3 regions of the Cellulosilyticum sp. WCF-2 genome follow, and region 2 is predicted to be linked to each of the others. Evidence: predicted binding sites of a transcription regulator. Region 2 holds the regulator's gene; each other region holds the start of a gene.
What was found. The regulator Rex, encoded in region 2, represses fermentation and respiration genes when NADH is low (regulators of the CRP and FNR family bind a similar motif). The targets are predictions, from matches to a motif close to ATTGTTAANTANTTAACAAT.

Region 1: a site for Rex is predicted at 4,001-4,020, ahead of EKH84_RS10415 (NADH-quinone oxidoreductase subunit NuoE family protein). Genes of this name have one in related genera too.
Region 3: a site for Rex is predicted at 6,080-6,099, ahead of EKH84_RS14035 (acyl-CoA carboxylase subunit beta). Genes of this name have one in related genera too.

What each region holds. Positions count from the first base shown of each region.
Region 1 is NZ_CP034675.1:2,328,997-2,336,965, reverse strand. It holds gene EKH84_RS10425 ([FeFe] hydrogenase, group A) at 1-1,605, opposite strand, end outside; gene EKH84_RS10420 (NADH-ubiquinone oxidoreductase-F iron-sulfur binding region domain-containing protein) at 1,608-3,482, opposite strand; gene EKH84_RS10415 (NADH-quinone oxidoreductase subunit NuoE family protein) at 3,484-3,960, opposite strand; gene EKH84_RS10410 (NUDIX domain-containing protein) at 4,179-5,102, opposite strand; gene EKH84_RS10405 (SGNH/GDSL hydrolase family protein) at 5,333-6,805, shown strand; gene EKH84_RS10400 (UDP-N-acetylmuramoyl-L-alanyl-D-glutamate--2,6-diaminopimelate ligase) at 6,868-7,969, opposite strand, start outside.
Region 2 is NZ_CP034675.1:3,993,651-4,001,619, forward strand. It holds gene EKH84_RS18095 (AAA family ATPase) at 1-370, opposite strand, end outside; gene EKH84_RS18100 (recombinase family protein) at 508-1,110, opposite strand; gene EKH84_RS18105 (redox-sensing transcriptional repressor Rex) at 1,916-2,599, opposite strand; gene EKH84_RS18110 (ABC-F family ATP-binding cassette domain-containing protein) at 2,744-4,654, shown strand; gene EKH84_RS18115 (DUF5050 domain-containing protein) at 4,717-5,934, opposite strand; gene EKH84_RS18120 (hypothetical protein) at 6,017-6,244, opposite strand; gene splB (spore photoproduct lyase) at 6,347-7,369, shown strand; gene EKH84_RS18130 (helix-turn-helix transcriptional regulator) at 7,381-7,969, opposite strand, start outside.
Region 3 is NZ_CP034675.1:3,138,509-3,146,477, reverse strand. It holds gene EKH84_RS14065 (pyrimidine-nucleoside phosphorylase) at 1-1,038, shown strand, start outside; gene EKH84_RS14060 (D-alanyl-D-alanine carboxypeptidase family protein) at 1,131-2,321, shown strand; gene EKH84_RS14055 (segregation and condensation protein A) at 2,445-3,215, shown strand; gene scpB (SMC-Scp complex subunit ScpB) at 3,196-3,810, shown strand; gene EKH84_RS14045 (D-alanyl-D-alanine carboxypeptidase family protein) at 3,904-5,052, shown strand; gene EKH84_RS14040 (pseudouridine synthase) at 5,069-5,791, shown strand; gene EKH84_RS14035 (acyl-CoA carboxylase subunit beta) at 6,112-7,593, shown strand; gene EKH84_RS14030 (OadG family protein) at 7,634-7,963, shown strand.

The DNA of each region.
Region 1 (7,969 bases), 1.7 Mb from region 2:
ATTTTCCTCAGAACGCTTAATACTACTTAAACGATCGGCTTCATAAAGTCCTTTCCCACGTATAGCTTTTTCTTCATTTCTGGCAAATGGCTGACCAGCTCCTCCCACACAACCCGCTGGGCAAGCCATTACTTCTACAAAGTCATAATGCTTTTCTCCTGATTTCATAGCTATAATCAAATCTTCTGCATTTTTAAGTCCACTTACAATGGCCACCTTTAAATAGTTCTCTCCAAAAGGTATCTCTGCTTCCTTTACACCTGCCATGCCTCTTACACCGTTAAAAGCAATACTACGTAAGCTAGTTGTTGATTTGTCATCAGCTAGACGACGAATAACTGCTTCTGTTACCCCACCTGTTACACCGAAAATAACACCTGCACCACTACTTACACCAAAAGGCATATCTACAGCTTCCGGCTCTAACTCATTAAAGACAATACCGGATTCTTTTACCATTTGAATAAGTTCTCTAGTTGTAAGTACATAATCCACATCTGGAATGCCATCACGCTTCAGTTCATCTCTTGCAGCTTCTTCCTTTTTAGCTGTACAAGGCATCACTGCTACAACAATAACCTTACGCCTAGAATGACTATAATGTTCCTTCAAAACAGCTCCAAACATCTCCATAGGTGAACGGCAAGAAGAAACTTGACTGATGAGCTCTGGATGATTGTTCTCTACATACTTTACCCATGCTGGACAACAGGAAGTAAAAAGTGGCAATGTATCTTTTTTTTCTATACGTTCTAAGAGTTCATTGGCTTCTTCTAATACAGTCAAATCTGCTCCTGTCGTTGTATCAAAAATTTCATCAAAGCCCATACGTCTTAAAGCAGCAATAATTTTTCCCATAACATTATGCCCATTTTCTTCACCTAAAGATTGGTCAATGCCCACTCTTACAGCTGGTGCTATTTGAACAATCACCTTAGTTTCTGGATCACTTATTACATTCCAAATAGCCTGTGTATCATTTTTCACAACGATAGCTCCAGTTGGACATACTGCCGCGCATTGGCCACAGCTCACACATTTAGATTCACTAATAGGCTTATGAAAGGCTGTACTAATACGCATATTGGTACCTCTATGAGCAAAATCGATGGCACCAATATTTTGCATCTCATCACACATTCTAACACAATCGCCACATAAAATACACTTACTTTCATCACGTACAATGGCTCTAGAAGAAGTATCTAATGGCACTTCTTTTTTACTATTTTTAAAACGAACTTGATTAATGCCAAATCGCATAGCAAGTTCTTGAAGTTTACAGCCTCCATTCTTTTCACAAGTCGTACAGTCTCTACAATGATTGGCTAAAATAAGCTCTAATATCATTTTACGATATTTTCTAAGTCTAGGTGTATTTGTGTAAATCTCCATTCCTGCTTTAGGTGGTGTAGAGCAGGATGCTTCTATTCCCCCCCACTGATTCTCTATCATACATAAACGGCAGGCACCGTATACGGAAAGCTCTGAATAATAACAGAAGGTAGGCAGCTCGATTCCTGCTTTTCTAATTAATTCTAATATATTTTTCTCTCCATTAATTTCTACAGGCATGCCATCTATTAACATAAACTGTCCACTCATCTTTAATCCTCCTTCACTGCTTTAAATGCACAAGCCCCGATGCAGGCACCACATTTAATACATTTCTTTTCATCAATTTTAAATGGTTCCTTAATTTGTCCTGAAATCGCCCCTACAGGACAGCTTCTTGCGCATTTTGAACAGCCCTTACAAAGTACTTCATCAATATAAATCTGACGAAGCTTTTGACATGTTTTAGATGGACATTTTTTATCTACAATATGCGCTAGATATTCACCTTTAAACTTCTTAATCGTACTTACCACCGGAAAAGCAGCTGTTTTTCCTAGCCCACAAAGTGCTGTAGAAGAAATCGTATCTGCTAATTCTAAAAGCTGGTCTAAGTCATCCTCTTCTCCTCCACCTACTACGATACGCTCTAGAATCTCTAGCATACGTTTAGTTCCCTCTCTACAGGGTACACATTTGCCGCAAGATTCATTTTGAGTAAAGTTCATAAAGAAACGTGCCACTTCTACCATACAAGTATTTTCATCCATAACTACTAGACCACCTGAGCCAATCATAGCACCAGCCTTCTTTAAAGAATCGAAATCTAGTGGTAAATCTAAATCATCACTGGTTAAGCAACCTCCTGATGGCCCTCCAATTTGAACAGCTTTAAAATTAGCACCATCTCTCATACCACCACCAATATCAAAAATGACTTCTCTTAAGGTGGTTCCCATAGGCACTTCTATAAGTCCTGTATTTTCAATATTACCTGTTAAAGCAAAAGCCTTAGTTCCAGGACTCTTCTCTGGTCCTATTCCTTTATACCAGTCAGCCCCATTCAAAATAATCAGTGGCACATTAGCAAAGGTTTCTACGTTATTAAGTACAGTAGGTTTCTCAAATAAACCTTGTTCAACTGTTCGTGGTGGCTTCACACGAGGCATCCCACGTTTTCCTTCAATTGAAGCGGTTAACGCGCTACCTTCACCACAAACAAAAGCCCCCGCTCCTCTATTAATCTTAATATCAAAGCTAAAGTCTGTTCCTAAAATATGCTCACCTAATAAACCATACTCCCTGGCCTCATCAATTGCTTTTCTTAAACGACTAATAGCCAATGGATATTCTGCCCTCACATAAATATATCCTTCTCTTGCCTTACAAGCTTTAGCTGCAATCATCATACCTTCTAACATACGATGAGGGTCACCTTCCATAATACTTCTATCCATAAAAGCACCTGGATCTCCTTCATCTCCATTACATACAACATATTTCGTAGGTTCTACTTGACGTCTTACCTGTGTCCATTTTCTACCAGCAGGAAAACCACCACCACCTCTACCTCGTAAATTGGATTCTGTAATTTCATGAATGATGCCTTCATCATCCCTATCAAATAAAGCCTTTTCTAAGGCTTCATAGCCCCCTACAGCTAAATATTCTTTTATAGATGTAGCATCAATATGCCCACAATGCTCTAAAACAAGCCTTGTCTGTTTTTTATAAAAAGGAATTTCTGCTTGGGTTTTATAGCCCTTACCATCCTTTTTATAAATAAGACGTTCAATACACTGACCTTTTTTAATCGTTTCTTCTATAATCTCTTTACAATCCTCTACCTTTACTTTTATGTATAAGTAACCCCATGGCTCTATTCGAAGTAGAGGTCCCATTTCACAAAAGCCATGACAACCACTTTTTTTCATACCAATTGAAGAGTCATGTGGTTCTTCTTCTAAATTCACACTACAATTAAGTCCTTCTTCTTTCATTAACCTTAGCATTTCTTCATAAATCTCTAAGGAGCCACTTGCAATGCAACCTGTTCCTGAACAAACTAAGATTTTTATTTTTTCTAACTCAAGTGCTTCCTTGCAAGCTATCCTCATTTGCACTAAATCTGCTCTATCTTTTAGCATCTTAGTCTTCCTCCCTTAGTTCAGATAATAAAGCTTTTGCTTTTTCCGGTGTCATACTACCATAAACCTTATCATTAATGGTCATAACGGGAGCAAGTCCACAAGCACCTAAACAAGAAACCGTTTCTACTGTAAATAATAAATCATCTGTCGTTACCTTTTCTTCTGATAAACTTAAGGTTTCTCTTAAGGCATTTAAAATAGGAATTGATTTTCTAACATGGCAGGCTGTACCATCGCATATCTTAATAACATACTTTCCTTTAGGTTCTAATGAAAAATTTTCATAAAAAGTAGCTACACCATAAATTTTGGCAGTACTCATCCCTAATTTTTCTGATAAATAAGGAAAAACCTCTTCTGGTATGTAGCGATAAATCTCTTGAATATCTTGTAAAATACTAATAATACTACTTGGCTCTAACCCATTTCTTTCAAGTATCTGATCTAGTTCATGCCACTTAATAACTTCTCCCATAATTGCCTCCTTATTTTAACTGGTGCTCTAACTTGAAATTTATGTTAATTTATTAACAATAATCATTATTCAGATTACTACTTTGTTAATATCTTGTCAATATGACTTGCAAATTATTTAGAATTATCACAATAAAAAACACTATCTTTCAGCATATTTAACATACTGTAAGATAGTGTTTTTTCATTGTATAGACTTATTGCCTGTTTTTCACTTGATTATCCCATAAAATCATGTTGCCATTCTTCATTAAACTGATAATAATTAGCTGGACGATGTCCTCTTTTTTGTATGATTTCTGTTTTCTTTACCATTGGAGCAATTTTTCTTCTAAAGTTAGCTTTCAAAAGTTTTTTATCCAAAATAACTTCATATACCTTTTGAAGTTCACTTAAAGTAAAGTATTCAGGTAAAAGTGTAAATGCTAAAGGTGTATATTCAATTTTATTTTTAAGACGTTCTAAACCTTTGTCGATTAATTTATAGTGGTCAAATGCCAAACCATCTTCATAACCATCTAGCTTCTCATATCTAGTGGTTTTTACAGGATAAGGCGTCTTTGACTCGTATACTTCTTTAATTTGATAGCCTATCTTTATGGCGCCATCATCTGATTCTAAAGTAAGCCCATAGGTTTCTACAAAGGCATAGCCCTGTTTTCCACTAAAAGTAGGTTTTTTCTTAACACTAAACCAGCTTACTTCATCTGTTGTACGATGTGCACTTGGTTTCAATTTTGATTCGTCTACCAATGCCATATAGGAAGTAGAAATAACTCTGGTTCTAGGGTCCCTTTCTACTTCTTCTTGATCTTCCCCTAAGGTATAAAGCTGTTCTAGATAAATATCCGTTACATTCGTTTCATCTTTAATTTTACGATAAGCAGCTTCCCTTAAGCCTTCTTTCATGCCTACAAATCCACCAGGAAGCGCCCAATTTCCTAGAAAAGGATGCTCACCTCTTTTTACTAGAAGTACTCTTAGTTCTTTTTCTGGCAGTTTCCTAATATCAGTATTTTCCTTATCTCCTACTGTAAGCAACAACATATCTACAGTTACAGAAGGCTTCTCATATTTAGCTAAATCATAGCTTTGTAAAAATTCTTGCTCCGTTAATCCATTTTTATCTCTTAGGAGTTCCATTCACTCACCACTTTTCTACTTAGTATCATTTTATACTATCAATTTATTTTATCACTTATTATATCATATTGAGAAGATTTTTTACTAAAAATCAATGGATTTATTACTTTTTAACTTTACTTTTATAACAAATAGGCTTCTTTTATTTCTATTTCATAACATTTCCACTTGACTATATTGTAAAACTAGCTAGTTCACGCTAAACTATAGCTTGGAGGTGCGCATCAACTATGAAATTACGACAACGTCTTGTCACACAATGTGCTGTTTTGTTATTATCTACAACTTTATTAGGTCAGATTACTTTAGGAGCAACCTTTAATCCCATAGAAAATCAAACTTTAACAAGTGAAAACCTTAAAACCGATACAACGATTTTAGATTATACGAATTTAAATGTGGAAGGACTTCTTTTACCTAAAGAGCTTTTTATTTTAGAAGGCACCAATACAACTGTAGAGAACTATACTATTTTTAATAAAAACGCCTTTTTATCTCAATTTTCCAACTATAATTTAAACGTTGTATCATCTTATGGGATAGCTTCAGAAGACTCTTGGTCTTTTAAAACAGGTTCATTAAATGAATATCCTTTAAATAAACGTTTTGATTTAAACTTTTATCTAAGTAATGATACAACTCTTGCAGAACAAAATGTTTCTGTTGAATTGGTAGATACCTCGAACACAACCCCTGTAAGACTGCTTGCTATTGGTGACAGTTTAACTAGAGCTGGTATTTATTTAAATCAAGTTGAAAAGAAACTTCCTAATGTCAAAGTATTGGGAACAAGAGTTTATGAAACAGACGGTATCTCTGCCAGAGAAGGCCGTGGCGGTTGGACCTTAAATCGTTATTTTACTGCCATTAATTCCTCTGAGCTAGATAGTCCATTTATGTTTCCTACAACTATTGATGGGGCTCGCTATAAAGGTAACACCCGTGATTGGAAAAATATTTGCTACACCGACTCTACTAATCCTATTTATGCTGGTTTCCAAACAATCGCTAGAGATTGGAAAAGTAAAGGTCCTTACCTTTATGATATGAATGGTTATTATAAGTATCCTTTAAAAGGTGACGTCATGGTAGATCCTAGCCGTCCTAAAGGAAGCGAATGGATTGAATGGACAGGCACTAGTTGGGAATCTATGGCCATTCAGCCTACAACCTTTGAATTTAGCTTTTCAAAATATATGGAACGCTTTGCAGCTGCTTATACCGAAGGTGCTCCTACTCATGTGAGTATTCTTCTAGGTGCCAATGATTTTGGTTATAATAACGCTCTAGAGGATATGGAGGGGTATATACGTAAGCTTAATCAAATGATCGCTTCTATTAAGGCCTATGATCCTCATATTAAGATTATTCTTTGTACCCCTACGCCAGCACCAAATACAGAAATTGTTACAGATAGTCATCAAGCTTTCTATAACAAATACGATCGCAATATGAAAATTGCCACCTATTATCTACTAAAAACCTATGATAATGAACAAAGCAAACAACAAGGTATTTATATTGCCCCTATGCATCTTACCTTAGATACAACTAACGGCTTTGATTATAAAGAAACTACTGAAACCATCGATGGTGCTACAATACCTGTGATTAAAGCTTCTAATGGTATTCATCCTAATAATAGCTATGGGCAATTACAAATGGGTGACACACTAGCTGCTGTTATCCAAAAATATCGTTAACTAAGATGATAAGCCATTCATAATAAAAATGGGTACTGAATACTTCAGCACCCATTTTTATTTTAAGCATTTAAATAATTACTCACAATTTCGCAATCATCTAGATGCCACTTCTGATTACCTATCAATTGATAAGTTTCATGTCCCTTACCAGCAATAACTACTGCATCTCCTTCTTCAGCTTCTGCTAATGCCGCCACAATAGCCAATTTACGATTCTTAATCATTTCATATCTTCCCTTAACTTCCAAGATACCTTTTTCTATGTCCGCCATAATCTGTTCTGGTTTTTCATTTCTTGGATTATCAGAGGTGATAATGGTTAAGTCACTATAGGCTCCAGCCATAGTCCCCATTTCAGCTCTTTTACTGGTATCTCTATCTCCCCCACATCCAAAGACCACAGTAAGCTTCCCTGAAATTAAATCTTTTGTCGTTTGTAAAAGTTGTTTTAAACTATCAGGCGAATGTGCATAATCTACTACTACTAAAACACCCTTGGTATTAGGAATGATTTGAAAACGCCCAGGTACTTCATTAATCCAATGAAGTGCCTCTAGAATGTTAGTTAATTCATATCCCAAACTCACAAGAGTAGCAATTGTTGCTAGTGCATTATACACACTAAAACGTCCTGGTACTGGAAAGTTAACCGAATATTGCTTTCCTAAATAGATTAGCTTAAAGTCTACACCGGTTAATCCTTGATGAATCTGCTCAGCCTTAAAATCTGCTTTTTTATCAATGCCATAGGTAATTACCTTACAGTGACCTTCTTGTTTAATTTTTTCCGCCATCAGATCATCTTGATTAACAATACCTATTCGGCAATTTTTAAAAAGCTTTAACTTAGCGGCCCCGTATGCTTCCATCGTACCATGTTCTTCTAAATGATCCTGAGTTAAATTCGTAAAAACCCCTACTTGATAGGCCATCCCATAAACTCTATTTTGAGCTAAAGCTGAAGAGGTTACTTCCATCACACCATAGGTTGCTCCCTTATCTAACATCTCTTTTAAGCTAGCCTGTAGTTCAATGGCATCCGGTGTTGTGGGATTAATTTTTTTAGTCTTTAGCTTTTCTCCCTCTAGCGTATTACGGATTGTTCCAATAACACCTGTTTTCTCACCTAAAGTACTTAAAGCCTGTGCAATAAAATGGGTA
Region 2 (7,969 bases):
TTGTTATTCCCCTATTTACACCAAAGAGTATGGATGAAGTGTCCTTTAATTCAGATTCCTCTAACTCACTCCAATCATATGTTGTTGCTATATAGATAAAATCCCCTTCCTTCTTTTCTTCTTTCCTTTGTATTCTTATATTTTTTTCACCTTTTTCTGTAGAATATGTAATAGTAATCTTATCTACATTTTCATTCAATAATACTGTATCTTGCTGATCAAAAATAGCATTTATTATTCTTAAAAATGTAGATTTACCTCCCCCATTTTCACCATATATTACTGCAATATTATATTCAGGGAAAACAACATCTATCACCCTATTTTCATCTTTAAACCCTACAATTCGAATTCTTACTAATTTATTCATTTTTCCTCCTATGTACTATATTGTGGCATATATAACAAAATATTTTAATTTATCTGTATAATACATATCACATCTACATTTAATACTTTTCAATAATCTTATCCTTTTTTAAGATATGCACTTCTTTTATTAGTAGCCTATATATCCCTTTCATAAATATGTATATATTTATGTACAGATTGTCTGCTAACATTACATATCCTTGCCAATTCAGTCTTATTAATCTCTTTATTCCTATACTTTGGATAATGCTTTATAAAACTACTTGGCAAACTATCAACCGTTGTACTCGGTCTTCCTATGACTTTACCTTTAGCTGCTGCATTTGCCATTCCACTCTTTACACGCTCACTTATCATATTGCGTTCCATTTCAGCAAATACACCCATCATTTTTAGCATTCCATCAGTCATAGCATCTAATTGTCCTTTTGTACAATCAACTATAAAGCCACCTATCACGAGCTTCAAATTCTTTTCTTTTGCCATCTCTATAATTTCACATAGTTGCTTTGTACTTCTTGTAATACGTGACACCTCTGTAGTAACAATAGTATCTCCTGCTTTCACTTGATTTAATAGCCTATTTAACTCTATTCGCTCTATCTTAGTACCACTTTCATATTCCCAATATATATTTTTCTCATCCACACAACCTAAAGCTTTAAGTTCTCTTTTCTGCCTATTAATATCTTGCTTATTTTCGTCTGTCGAACATCTTGCATATCCATATGTAGTCATCGCTAGTTTCCACCTTTTGTCATTTATTGACTCAATCATAGCTTGTCTTCTTGAATGTGTCAACAAAAAGGTTTTCTTCATTTCTTTTACATTTTTCCATCATTTTATTAGTAATGCTGACTGATTTTAGTGGTTCAAAAGTGTCAATGAAATCATTTGTTTTATTATAAATATCCCCTTACAATTCACTTGAAATAATTTGAGCTAAACCACTTTCCTGTATAACATTATTATATTAACCCTTACTCGTTCTTTTATAAGCTTATTGTACTCTCATCAAACCACATATAACAACAAAAAGGGTTCGTCTATTTTCGACATTATTAAGACAATCTTTTTTATAAAAAGCACCTTTACGCCAGAAAGCTGCTGGAAATGAGAGGGATGGCTGCCCTCAAGGGGTGACTTGCGAGTATTTTCAGCAGGCACTTAGCAAATTTTTTTGATGGGTTTTAGGGAGACTGTTTGAGCGCCAGCGAGTTTCGACCGTTCATCAAAAAAATAAGCTTAGTGCCTGCGAAAATACGGAGCGGAACTCCGGAGGGCAGCCATCCCTCTCATTTCTTTCCAGTAGCTTCTGATCGCAACTTACTTACAAATGAAAGCATTCACTTTATCTTTGTTCTCACTTTTTCGCCTTTACTCCCCTATTACCTAAAGATCTATCTCTTTAAACGCAAAAAGAAATGCCCATAAGCCTTCTGTCTTCCCAACAAAAGCCTTACGGACATTCCCTTATCTTTATTCACTTCTATCCATTCTTCCCCTCAATATCATTCCCAAAGAACTCCATTAAGCCACCACTTTATTCTTCAATTTGCCCTATACTCTCACTCTTATCTTTCTTCTCTCTTTCAACCTCAGCCTCATTAATCTTATAAGCCAAAGTCATTAATGAATGAGAAAGGTGTACATTTTCAACTTGTACTGTATCTGGTACGAATAAATCCACAGGTGAGAAGTTCCATAAGCCTTTTATCCCCCATTTTGCTAAACTCTCAGCTGTCTCTTTTACTCTTGTTTTTGGCATTGTTAAAATAGCAATTTCTACTTCATTTTCTTTTACGAACTGCTCCATTTTGTCAATATCTTGTACTTCTACCCCGTGTATGCTCATACCAATTAGTCTTGGATTAACGTCAAATAAACCGATTAACTTAAAGCCTCTTTTACTAAATGATGTTGAATTAGCAATAGCTTGTCCTAAGTTACCTACGCCTACAATAATCATTTTATAGTTTTGGTGAAGTCCTAATATCTTTCCTATCTCTGTATGCAAGTACTCCACATTGTATCCGTAACCCTGTTGCCCAAAGCCTCCAAAATTGTTAAGGTCTTGACGAATTTGTGATGCGGTCACATTCATCTTCTCACTTAATTCTCTGGAGGAGATTTTGGTTACTCCTTTTTGTAACAATTCTCCCAGATATCTGTAATAACGTGGCAATCTCCGTATTACATTCATAGAAATCTTTCTTTCTTCCGTCACCTTCTCATCTCCTCATATACGCAAACTCATAACCCTAGTATAGCATTTAAGTTTTTTTTTTGTCAATGTAGATTATTGGCCCCTTTTCTTTCAATTTGCGCTTTTATTTGCTAAAATAATAAAAGGCGTTACAAGGAGGATATTATGATTATTTCATGTAGCAATATCAAGAAAACATTTATTGACCGAGAAATCTTAAAAAATATTAGTTTTCATATCGAAGACCATGAGAAAGTAGCTTTAATAGGAAATAATGGTGTAGGTAAAACAACCCTTTTTAAAATTCTAACTAAGGAATTAGAACCAGATGAAGGTACCATTACTTCTACTAAAGACTGCACCATAGGTTACTTAAAACAACATATGGAGTTAGATTCTACAGCTACCGTCTATGAGGAACTCCTACATGTATTTGATGAAGTCATTGCCTTAGAAGAAAAACTTCATGCCATGGAAGCTGAAATCGCTAAGACTGGTTCTTTAGAACTCATTCATAAATATGATGCTGAACGTATGGTATTTGAAAATAGTAAGGGTTATGAATACAAAAGTTTAGTCAAAGGCGTTCTTAAAGGCTTAGGCTTTGATGAAACCATTTATGATAAACCAGTGTCTATTTTATCAGGGGGACAAAAAAACCGTGTCGCTCTAGGTAAGCTCCTACTTCAAGAGCCTAGTTTATTACTCTTAGACGAACCTACCAACCATTTAGACATTGAAGCTATCGAATGGCTAGAAGGCTTTTTACGTAGCTATAAAGGTGCTGTCCTTATTATTTCCCATGACCGTTACTTCTTAGATAAAATCGTCACTAAAGTCGTTCACTTAGAATTTGGACGTAGCTTTGTTTACAACGGTAACTACAGCGACTACATCATCAAAAGTGAAAAAGAATATGAAGTGGCTATGAAACACTTTGAAAAACAGCAAAAGGAAATTGCCCACCAACAAGCGGTTATTGCTAAGCTAAAACAATTTAACAGGGAAAAATCTATTAAACGTGCTCGTAGCCGTGAAAAAGCTTTAGAAAAAGTAGAAGTCATGGATATGCCAATGATTGATAACAAACCTATGCAGCTAGTACTCACCCCAAGAGTTGTAAGTGGCAATGATGTCTTAAGCATTAGTGAATTAAGTAAAACCTTTGATACCAGCCCGATTTTTAGCCATATGAATATGGAAATCAAAAAAGGGGATAAAGTAGCTCTCGTAGGTCCTAATGGCGTTGGTAAAACCACTGTTTTCCGTATGATTTTAGATCAAATGACTCCTACAACGGGTACCCTAAAATTAGGAAGCAATGTTATTGTAGGCTATTACGATCAAGAACATGCTACCTTAGATACTACTAACACCATTATGGAGGAAATCCAAGGTACTTTCCCAGAACTTAAAAATGGAGAAATCCGTAATGTACTGGCTGCTTTTCTCTTTACGAATGATGATGTTTTTAAACCCATTAGTAGCTTAAGCGGTGGTGAAAAAGGCCGTGTCGCATTAGCCAAAATCATGCTTTCTAAAGCCAATTTTCTCATCTTAGATGAGCCGACTAACCACTTAGATATTCTTTCAAAGGAAATTCTAGAAAGTGCCATATTAAACTATGAAGGCACTGTCCTTTATGTTTCCCATGACCGTTATTTTATCAATCAAACAGCAAGTAAAATCATTGATATGTCTAAAGACGGCACCATGGAATATTTAGGAGACTATGATTATTATATAGAAAAGAAAAAGGAGCTTGCTGCTTCAGCTACTCAGCAAACCAGCGTTGTTGTAGAAGAAGCTACTGCTGCTACCACTAATAAAGAAGATTGGCAAAAGCAAAAAGAAGAACAAACCAGAATACGCCGTATTCAAAACCAAATGGCCAAGCTAGAAACAGCTATTAGCGAAGCTGAAGAAAAAATAGCTGATATTGACGCCCAGCTTTGCCTAGAGGAAGTCTACAGTAACTATGATAAAAGCAGCCTACTCCTGGCAGAAAAAGAAAACTTAAATGCTACCATTACCAAGTATTATGAAGAATGGGAAGCCTTAAGCGAGACACTATAAAAAAAACAAAAAACTGGTTCCAGCTAAAAGCTTTGAGACCAGTTTTTTATTTGCTATTCTTTTTACTGATTATTTTGCACCTGCAAGCGTATCAGCTTAGGTTCTATAATCTCTTTTTTAAGGACAGTCTCTGTATTAGTAGATGTATCCACTACTTTTAAATCACTAAGCCAATTCCATTCATTGAGGTACTGTAAGTAATACGTTGCTGTACCCTTTGTACTAATGACCTTTGTACTTGCCCCTCCTCCTGGAAAGCCTTGTTCATCAGGCAAACTTACTCTTGTTTCTTTTTTCTTTAAATCATACACCTCATTATATTTAACAAATTCACCATACCCCTCATTAAAGATTTTACGGCCTATATAAATGTTATGTTCCTGTAAATTAAAATAGAGCGCGTCACTAGTATGATCAATGCTAGTCACTTTCTCTATATAATTTTCTGATTGACCACTTACTATCTTATTAATTTGATAATTATTAACGCCATTATCACCAGTGGTTTCTTCATAATATAATGCCTCTTCATACTTACCTAATACTACCCCTCGCTCAGTTAGGACTTGACTTATTTTTGTTTCTAAGTCTACTTGATATAGGGTAAGGTCATAATTGTCTTGCATATAACCACTAGTAAAATACATAGTCTCGCCTATTACACCAAAGGAATAGACCATGTCATTGCTTTTTAGTTTACAAACCTCTTCTAAATCTTCTCCATTAGAATGCATTCGAAAAATGGTGCTTTGACTAGCATCTGTACCTGAAAGTCCTATGGTAACATTAAAATAAACCCAACTGTCTACTACCCCTAAAGGTCCGTATCTCAAATAGCTTTGCCTTCCTTCATATGGCGTAGCTACATCAAGGGTACTTTCCTTACCTGCCAGTAGTTTAGCTTCACTTCCATCTAGATTTGCAATCAGTAATTCATTTATTATGGTAAGAGGCTCTGTACTTGTGTCTAAGCTTTCCCAGTCTTCCTGAGTCGTATAAAGTAATTGATCTTCCTCTAAAAGCCACTGACTGATATGATCTGCTACCCTTTCTTCTTTTTGTCTCCCTAATGCCATGCGCACTAAGGTGTTTTTTGCATCTTCTCGAAAATACAACCAGTCCTCCCATTTCACCTCTTCTTCCTCTGGCGCCACAGCTTTAGGCTTATGAGAAGATGGCGTATCAACCTGCAAATGCTCCTCCTTACTTTGACAACCTATGAAACTGCTTATTATCAGCATACTTATTAGCCATAAAAACCCCACTTTTCTTATCTTCACCTAAAATCCCCCTTCCAAAACATTTTTCTGATTTTTCTTTATGTTCCTATCTGATTTTTATTTTACTCACCTACCTCTATTTTTACAATGCTCCTGCTTCATTGTAGAACTGAAGTATGGCTTGTATATTTTCTTTAAGCTTGATGCTCACACTTTCTGGCGATTTAACTTCTATCTTATGAACTCCTACTTCTAGGCATTGAAAATCAACTAAAATAGCATTGTATGTGTTTCCGATAAAGAAAAAAAAGATTGCTGCTAGCACATTAAACAGCATTCTTTTTTTGACTGAATGAATAGTATGTATCATCCATTGAGTGCTTTTATGTACATAATCATTTTGAAATACATACATATTTAAAGAGATTTGGCCAAAAATATTAGTATTTCATACTTTTAGAAAGGAACTATTATGTTTATTCCCAAACGTGTTATATTCGAGAAAGGTGCCCTTGACTATCCCTTAGGCACTGAGCTTTATAACTATTTTAATGAACAAAGCGGCATTGAACTTTTTCAAGTAGCCACTAATCAAGTGAAACGTCAAATTCCTGGTGATGAGCTTCATAAGCAATATCAGCATGGCAAACAAACCTTAGTGGTTGGTGTGAAAAAAAGTCTTAAGTTCCAAAGCTGTAAGCCTTCTGCTCACTATCAACTTCCACTTGTAAGTGGTTGCATGGGACAATGTGAATACTGCTATCTGAATACGCAACTTGGTGATAAACCTTTTGTTCGGGTCCATGTGAATATAGATGATATTCTTAAACAAGCAGCGCATTATATCCATGAACGTCTACCAGAAATAACGCTTTTTGAAGGTGCTGCTACCTCAGACCCTCTCCCTGTTGAACCTTATACCCATTCACTGGCCAAATGTATTACCTTCTTTGGTCAGGAGGAGCATGCACGTTTCCGTTTTGTTAGTAAATATAATGATATTAAAGGCTTACTAGATCTTCCTCATCATGGTCATACAGAAATTCGGTTTAGTTTAAATACACCAACAATCATCAATGCCTATGAGCATCATACGGCTTCTGCTAAGCTTAGGATTAAAGCTTGTAGTGATTTAGCAGCCAAAGGGTATCCTGTTGGTTTTATCCTTGCTCCAGTTTTTCTTTATCCCAATTGGGAAGAAGAATATCATCAGCTTCTTCTAGAAATCAAGGAAGCTTTTCCTGTAAAACCACTTTACCCTATTATTTTCGAGGTTATTTCTCATCGCTATACCCTAAGAGCTAAGAATCGTATTAATGAAATCTTCCCTGAAAATACTTTGCCCATGGTAGAAGATGAAAGGCAATTCAAATATGGTCAGTTTGGTTATGGTAAATATATTTATCCTAAAGATCAGCTTGTAGCTATGAAAACTTTCTTTACGAAAGAATTAGATGCACTTTTTCCCTATAAAGATTTAAAATATATTATTTAATAGCTGCACTATTAACAATAGTGCCTAAGCATAGCTTCTATCTTTTCCTTTAGCCTGACTCTTACACTTTCTGGCGATTTGACTTCTATCTCCTTTCCAAAAGAAAGGAGATAGTTATAAAACCAATCCTCTTCTGGGTACTCTATATAATCTATATTCACCTCAAAATTCCCATCTGCTAGCAGCTTTACCTGCTCTACTTCAAATTCATCGTAAATACGATAGGCAAGAGCCTTACTTACCCATAAGGTAATAGCAATACAATCGCCTTGTTCTCCTATTTCTGGCTGCGGCTTCACCTCTCTCATTTTTTCCTCTAGCACTTCTAATAGAAAACTTTCTTCTCCCTGTTCTATTTGCCTAATACGCGTTAGTTTAAAAAGTCTAATGGCTTTTCTAAGTAAACAATACCCTTCTACATACCAGGCTTTTCCTTTAAAAACTAAACGATAAGGCCAGATACACCTTCTTGTTTTTTCGCCTACCCCGCTGTAATAGTCAAAAGCAACGACTTGTCTATGAATAATACTATATCTCAGTACATTAAAGTTATTTTCTACGTTGCCTTGGTCTCCCCAAGGCGTAAAGTCTACTTGGATC
Region 3 (7,969 bases), 860 kb from region 2:
AAAACAACGATAGTATTAGCACCTCTTGTAGCAGCTGCAGGAGCAAAGGTAGCTAAGATGTCGGGACGTGGTCTTGGGCATACAGGAGGGACCATTGATAAACTGGAATCATTTGAAGGCTTTAAAGTAGAGTTAACAGAAGAACAGTTTTTCGAGAATGTGAATGCACACCATATTGCTGTAGTTGGTCAAAGTGGAGATTTAGCGCCTGCAGACAAGAAACTTTATGCGCTTAGAGATGTAACAGCAACTGTAGACAATATGTCACTTATAGCCAGCTCTATTATGTCAAAGAAGATTGCTTCTGGAGCAGATGCCATCTGTTTAGATGTTAAGTGTGGTACAGGGGCATTTATGAAAAAATTAGAGGATGCAAAAGCATTAGGAAAAGCTATGGTAGATATAGGCAATCATGTAGGGCGCCAAACCATGGCTGTTGTATCTGATATGAATCAGCCATTAGGATATGCAGTAGGTAATGCCTTAGAAGTAATGGAGGCGATTAATACATTAAGAGGTAAAGGACCTGAAGATTTGACCTTATTAACGATTACCTTAGCTAGCCATATGCTTATGCTAGCCGGTTTGGCAAAAGATGTGGAAGCTGCTAAAAATCAGATTCAAGACCTATTATCTACAGGAGCTGCTATCGATAAGTTAAAGGAATGGATTAAGTTACAAGGGGGAGATGAGCGAGCAGTAGACGATTTTAGCTACTTACCACAAGCACCATACCATAGAGATTTTTATTTGAATCAAATAGGTTATGTAGAAGCTATCAATGCAGAAGCAGTAGGAAAAGCTGCGCTTGTATTAGGTGCAGGTAGAGAAACAAAAGAAAGTAGTATTGATTTAGCAGTAGGCATTGTTATTCATAAAAAAATAGGTGATAAAATAAATGTCGATGAACCAGTTGCAACCATCTATTATAATAATGAACAAAAATATAATTTAGCAACTTCAATCTTAGAAAAAGCTTATAAAATAAGTGATCAACAAATAGAGAAACCGGATTTAATTTACGATATTATTCATTAAAGATAACAATACTGTTCTCTTGTATAAGTCTATAGGTATAAATTGTATGGAATTACAAATACTACAGACAAAAGATAATAAGGAGGACAGTTATGAAAAGTAAACGTGTAGGAGTTATCTTTTTATTACTTATCGTCATGTGTTGTTCTCAGGTTTTTGCAGCTGCAACACCTAAGAAGAATACCAATCAAACTTTAGCAGCAACAGCTAGAAGTTATATACTCATGGAGGAATCGAGTGGTAAAATTTTATTAGAGCGAAATGCAGATGAGCCTTTACCACCGGCGAGCATTACAAAAGTAATGACCTTGTTACTCATTAATGAAGCAGTAGATACCGGAAAAATTAACTGGGAAGATAAAGTAACTATTAGTGAGCATGCAGCACATATGGGTGGCTCTCAAGTCTTTATGGAACCTGGAGAAGAACAGACTGTGCGTGATTTAGTAAAATGTATTTGTATTGCTTCAGCTAATGATGCTGCTGTTGCTATGAGTGAATATATTGCTGGAAGTGAAGAGCAGTTTGTGGAGATTATGAATAAACGTGCCGCAGAATTAGGAATGACCCATACCGTTTTTAAGAATGCTTGTGGTCTTCATACTGAAGGACATGTATCAACGGCAAGGGATATTGCCTTAATGTCAAGAGCGTTAGTAAATGGGCATCCTGAAATCACCAAAACGCTAACAACTTGGATGGATACAATTACTCATAGAACAAGAAGAGGAGAGTCGGAGTTTGGTTTATCCAATACCAATAAAATGCTTAAATGGTATAAAGGGATTACAGGGTTAAAAACGGGTTATACCCCAGAAGCAAAACATTGTGTAAGTGCTACTGCAACAAGAGATAATATGGGATTAATCGCAGTTATTATGGGTGCTGCAGATGGTAAAACACGTTTTCAAGAAGCAGGGCAGCTTTTAGACTATGGTTTTGCTAATTACAAAGTAAAAGTTGGGCCAACTATTGGTACAATTATAGGTGAGACACCTATTAAAAAAGGCGATGTTTCTAAAATAAATGTAGCTACTAAAGAAACGAAAGCTTTTGTCGTACCTAAAAGTAATACAAATAGTGAACTCACTTATGAAGCTCATTATAGAGAGCCACTGATAGCACCTATTTCTAAAGGGGCTATAGTAGGAGAAATGACCTATTATTTAGATGGAAATGAAGTGGGAAAGGGACAGCTTATATCTGCAACAGATGTTAAGAAGGCTACACTTAAACAGATGGTTCCTTATATGTGTAAACGCTTTTTTAAATTATCCAAGTGAGAAAAAGCATAATAAGAGAGTAACTCTTATTATGCTTTTTCTGACGCTATATTTAATGCTTGCATAAATAGTGACAAGCGACTACACTTAGTATATAACAAAAGTTGACAGGAGGCTCCTTAAGTGGCTGTATTGTTTAAGTTACAGGATTTTGAAGGTCCATTAGATTTATTACTTTATTTAATAGATAAAAATAAAATGAATATTTATGATATAGAAATATCTTCTATTACAGATCAGTATATGACCTATTTAGATGAAGCGGAAGAAGTTGAATTGGATCAAATGAGTGATTTTATTGTGATGGCTGCTACATTGCTTTATATTAAATCACGCATGCTTTTACCAAAACATCCAAAACCAGGAGAAGAAGTAGAAGAAGACCCAAGAGAAGAACTCGTACGAAAATTATTAGAATATAAGAAGGTAAAATATGTATCGGAAAAATTAAATGCATGTCAAGGAGAGAGTAGTCAGTATTGTTTTAGAAATAAGCCAGCAGAAATTGATATTCCAGAGAGTACAATTGATTACGATGCCATTCTAGAAAATGTTAGTTTAAAATTATTGTATGACACTTTTGAGCAACTCATGAAGCAAAAGGAATGGGAACAACATACAAAAGAAGAACGTAAAATTGATCATAACATTTTAAAGAAGGATACTTACACCATCGAGCAAAAAAGTATCTACATACGTAATCTTATTGCTTTAGAGGGAAAGACGACCTTTTTTACCATTTGTAAAAAGGAAATGCCTAAAATAGAACTTATTGTTACTTTTATGGCTTTATTAGAGCTAATTCATAAGAAAGAAGTAACTGTTTTACAAGAAGAACCCACAGGTGATATTGTTATAAAAGGAGGAATAGTGGATGAAGAAGACAGAGCTTGAAAGTAGTATTGAAGCCCTGCTTTTTTATGCAGGAGACATTATCTCACAAAAAAGATTGTGTGAAATTTGTAATACAGAAGCTTTTTCGGTCCACATGGCCATTAATCACTTAAATGATTATTATGGACAAACGAATAGTGGGATTGAAATTATAGAAGTTGATGATGGCTATCAAATGTGTACATCACCTAAGCACACAGAAATCATTCAACTTTATAGACAGAAGCCGGTTAAAAATCTTTTAACACAAGCATTGATTGAGACACTAGCTATTATTGCTTATTCGCAGCCTATTACAAGAACACAGATTGAGGATATAAGAGGTGTACGATGTGAGCATGCTATGAGTAAGTTGATGGAATATGGACTTATTGAAGAGGTTGGAAGATTAAATGTTATAGGGAGACCGATTTTATTTGGTACAACTAATGAATTCCTACGTCATTTTGGATTTAGAAATTTAGAAGAACTACCTAAAATTAAAGAAGAGCTTTTAGAGAAGTTTAAAGAAGAAGTAAGAGAAGAAATGAGTTATTATGAAGATCATGAGGCTATGAAAGAAGAAGTAAATTTGGCTTTAGATGTTGAGGAATAGCACTATTTAAAAAATGCATAAAGTCTATAATATAAGGGAAGATTTAGAATGAGACAACATTGAGTGCTTAAATGAAACTAGAGGAGTGAAAGCATGAAAAAGAAAATCATCTTATCTTTTATATTAATAGGCAGTATGTTAGTAAGCTCACTATGCTATGCAAATAGCGAACTGCCAAAAGTGCGTGCTAAGGGTGCTGTTTTAATCGAACAAGAAAGTGGACGTGTCTTATATGAAAAAAACGGTTATGAACCCTTAGCTATGGCAAGCACTACAAAGATAATGACTTGTATCCTTGCTATAGAAAAAGGTAATCTCTTAGATGTTGTAACAATATCCAAGAGAGCAAGTAGTGCCCCACCAGTTAAGCTACATTTAAAGGTAGGAGAAAAACAAAGATTAGGAGATTTGCTCTATGCTTTGATGCTACAATCTGATAATGATGCAGCAGTAGCAGTAGCAGAACATATTGCAGGATCGGTAGAAGCATTCTGTGAACAAATGACCGAGAAAGCTAAAGAGATAGGAGCTGAACATACTTCTTTTAAAACACCTAATGGTTTAGATGCTGAAGGACATTATGCAAGCGCTTATGATATGACTTTAATTGGAGCTTATGCACTAAAAAATCCAGAATTCGTTAAGTTTATAACAACGGCTACCATTCAAATTCCTACTATTCCTACAGAAGGAAGCCATACTTATGGGTTACAAAATAAGAATCGTTTTTTTTATTCTTATGAGGGAGCTAACGGTATTAAAACAGGCTTTACTAATAAAGCAGGTCATTGTTTTGTAGGTGCAGCTTATAAAAATGACATGCAACTCATAGGAGCTGCTTTAGGATCTGGTTGGGGAAAAGCTGGTAAAACACAAAAGTATACAGATGTCATTAACATGATGAACTATGGCTTTAAGTATTATAAAAAATATACGCTTGTTGAGCCACAAAGAAATATAGCCAAGGTTGCAATTGAAAAGGCACTGATAGAAAGTTTGTCTTTAGATTGTGATGAGACGATTATACTTCCCTTAACAGAGGTAGAAAAAGCAAATGTTTATATAAAAAAAGTAGTACCAACGCAATTAGTAGCACCCGTTCATAAAAGGGATATAATAGGAGAAGTACAAGTCATATGTGAAGGGGTTACTTTAGCTAAAGTACCACTTCTAGCAAGTGAGGAAGTACCAAAGGCGACACTACTTGATTATATTAAAAAATGGATTAAAGGAAATGACTAAATAAAGAAGGGGTATTATGAGATTACAAAAATATTTAGCAAGCTGTGGCATTGCATCTAGAAGAAAATGTGAAGAACTTATTTTAGAAGGGAAAGTATCGGTTAACGGACAAATCATACAGACTTTAGGAACACAAGTAGAAGAAGATGATGAAGTCTACTATAATCATAAGCGTGTGCAATTAGAAGAAAAGCATGTTTATTATATGTTAAATAAGCCGGCAGGATATGTAACAACAGTGCAAGATGAAAAACAAAGAGCAACGGTTTTGGATTTAATGAAAGGTGTTAAAACAAGAATTTTTCCGGTGGGGAGACTGGATTATAATACCTCAGGTCTATTATTATTGACCAGTGATGGTGCTTTAACTTATGGACTCACCCATCCAAAGCATCACGTTAATAAAACTTATGAAGTTAAGCTTAGTGGAAAAGTTACTGAACGTAGCTTGGATATGTTAAGAAAGGGGGTTATGATTGACCACCGAAAAACTTATCCGGCTGAGGTAGAAGTAGTAAAACAAAATGCAAAGCATACATGGCTTAAGATAACTATTCATGAAGGTCGTAATCGTCAAATTAGAAAAATGTGTGAAGCAGTAGGCTATCCGGTAGTACAACTAAAAAGGCTGTCAGTGGGAAGTATTCAGCTAGGTTCACTTAAAGTGGGAGAATATAGAGCTTTAACAAAAGAAGAAGTAGATTATTTAAAAAGTATTGCAATAATAGAAGAAGTATAACTAAAACACCAGTATCAGTAGATTGTTTCTCTGCTAATACTGGTGTTTTAGTTATAAAATTATTGAGTAGTAAAATCTAAAAAAGATATAGGAGTAAATAATCAGAGAAATTTGTTAAGGATGCGTAAAGATTACAAAAAATCGATCAAAAATATAGTTTTTGATTGAAAATTGCTATTGATAAAAAATATAATATTACATTATTTTAGTAAAAACTTATAAAATTCTATATTTAGCTTGAATGTTGATTGTCAGTTTAGTAAAATAAAGATGGCGATTTTTACACTTTGTTTTAAAAATTTTTCAATGGAGGGTACCAGATGAGCACTTTAGAAAAATTATCTGAATTAGAATCTCGTAGGGCCGCTATAATCACAAAAAGCAATGACGTAGCTAAAAAAGTAGCACTTGCACAGGGAAAATTAGCTGCAAGAGAACGTATTAGTATATTGCTAGATGAAAATAGCTTTGTGGAAGTAGGTACTTTCATAACAAGTAGAAGTACTGCTTTTAACATGAGAAATAATGAAACACCTGCTGATGGTGTTGTAACAGGTTATGGGACAGTTAATGGTAATCCTGTTTATGTGTACAGCCAAGATGCAAGCGTTTTAGGTGGTGCACTAGGTGAAATGCATGCAAAAAAAATAGTTAGAATTTACGAAGAAGCCCTAAAAGTAGGTGCGCCAGTAGTAGGATTCTTAGACACAGTAGGTGTCAGATTACAAGAAAGTGTAGATGCTTTAGAAGGTTATGGCATGATTTATGAAAAAATGGTAGAAGCATCAGAAATTATTCCACAAATAGCAGTTATTGCAGGTGATTGTGCTGGCGGTGCAGCTTTTATTGCGGGTTTATCTGATTTTGTATTTATGAGCAGTAAATCAGCTCGTGTCTTTTTAAATAGTCCTAATACTTTAGATGATAAAACAGCTAGTTTTGATGCTATTGCAACAGCTAAAGTACATTTTGAAGAAAGTGGACTTGCTACCATTATCGAAGAGCAAGAAGAAGTTTTAATTGAAGATGTTATACGCTTACTTTCTTACTTACCTCAAAACAGTGGGGAAGAAGGGCCATTTTATGAAGTGATAGATGATATTAACCGCGTAGATGCAAGTCTTAATGGTTTTAATTTTGAAACACAAGAAGTAAAAGATATTGTTACTTCTATTGTAGATGGAGGAGAGCTATTCGTATTAAATGAAGCTTATGGAAAAACAGCATTAACAGCTTTTGCACGTATGGATGGTGGAACGGTTGGTATTATAGCCAATACAGATACTCGTATGGATTATTCGGGGGTAAAGAAAATAGTTCATTTTGTTAGAGTATGTGACACCTATAATATACCGATTATAACACTTACAGATATAGAGGGTTTTACTTCTACTGTTGCAACAGAAAAGTTAGGAATCATTAAAGCATGTAGTGAGATGACGAAGGCGTTCGCAGAGGCAAGTGTGCCAAAAGTAAATGTTATTCTTAATCATGCTTTTGGAAGTGGTTATTTAGCTATGAATAGTAAGTCATTAGGGTGTGATATGACTTATGCATGGCCAACTGCAACAGTAGCAAGTTTAAATACAGAAAGTGCTATGAAGATTATGTATGCAAAAGAATTAGCAGAAGGTACATTATCCAATGAAGCATTTGCTGAAAAAGCTGCAGAATATGATGAAATACAAGCAAGTGCCTACGCAGCGGCAGCTAGAGGATTAGTAGATGATATTATTGAGCCAGCAGCAACGCGTAAACGTATTATTGCTGCTTTGGAAGTTCTTGCAACTAAAGAACGTTAAAGGTATGCAAAGCACCCAACATAAAGGTAGGTGAAAAAAGATGAATCAAAGTATCAGCGCTTTTTTAGAAGGGATTCCTACATTTATACTTAGTATTGTAATTGTATTTACAATGCTTGCACTGCTTATCGGTGCCATCGTCTTATTAGGGAAAATGGTAGGAATGTTTGCGAATAAGTCTAACAATGTAAAAGTAGTTGAATCTGAAGCTAGTGTTATAGAAGAAGTAGTTGTAGCTATAGAAGAAAACAGCCAAGATGAACTTGAATTAATAGCAGTTATTACTGCCGCTATTGCTGCAAGTATGGGAACAACTAGTGACCAACTTCAAGTAAGATCATTAAGAAAAGTTCAAAGAAAAGCACTTTAATTTAAG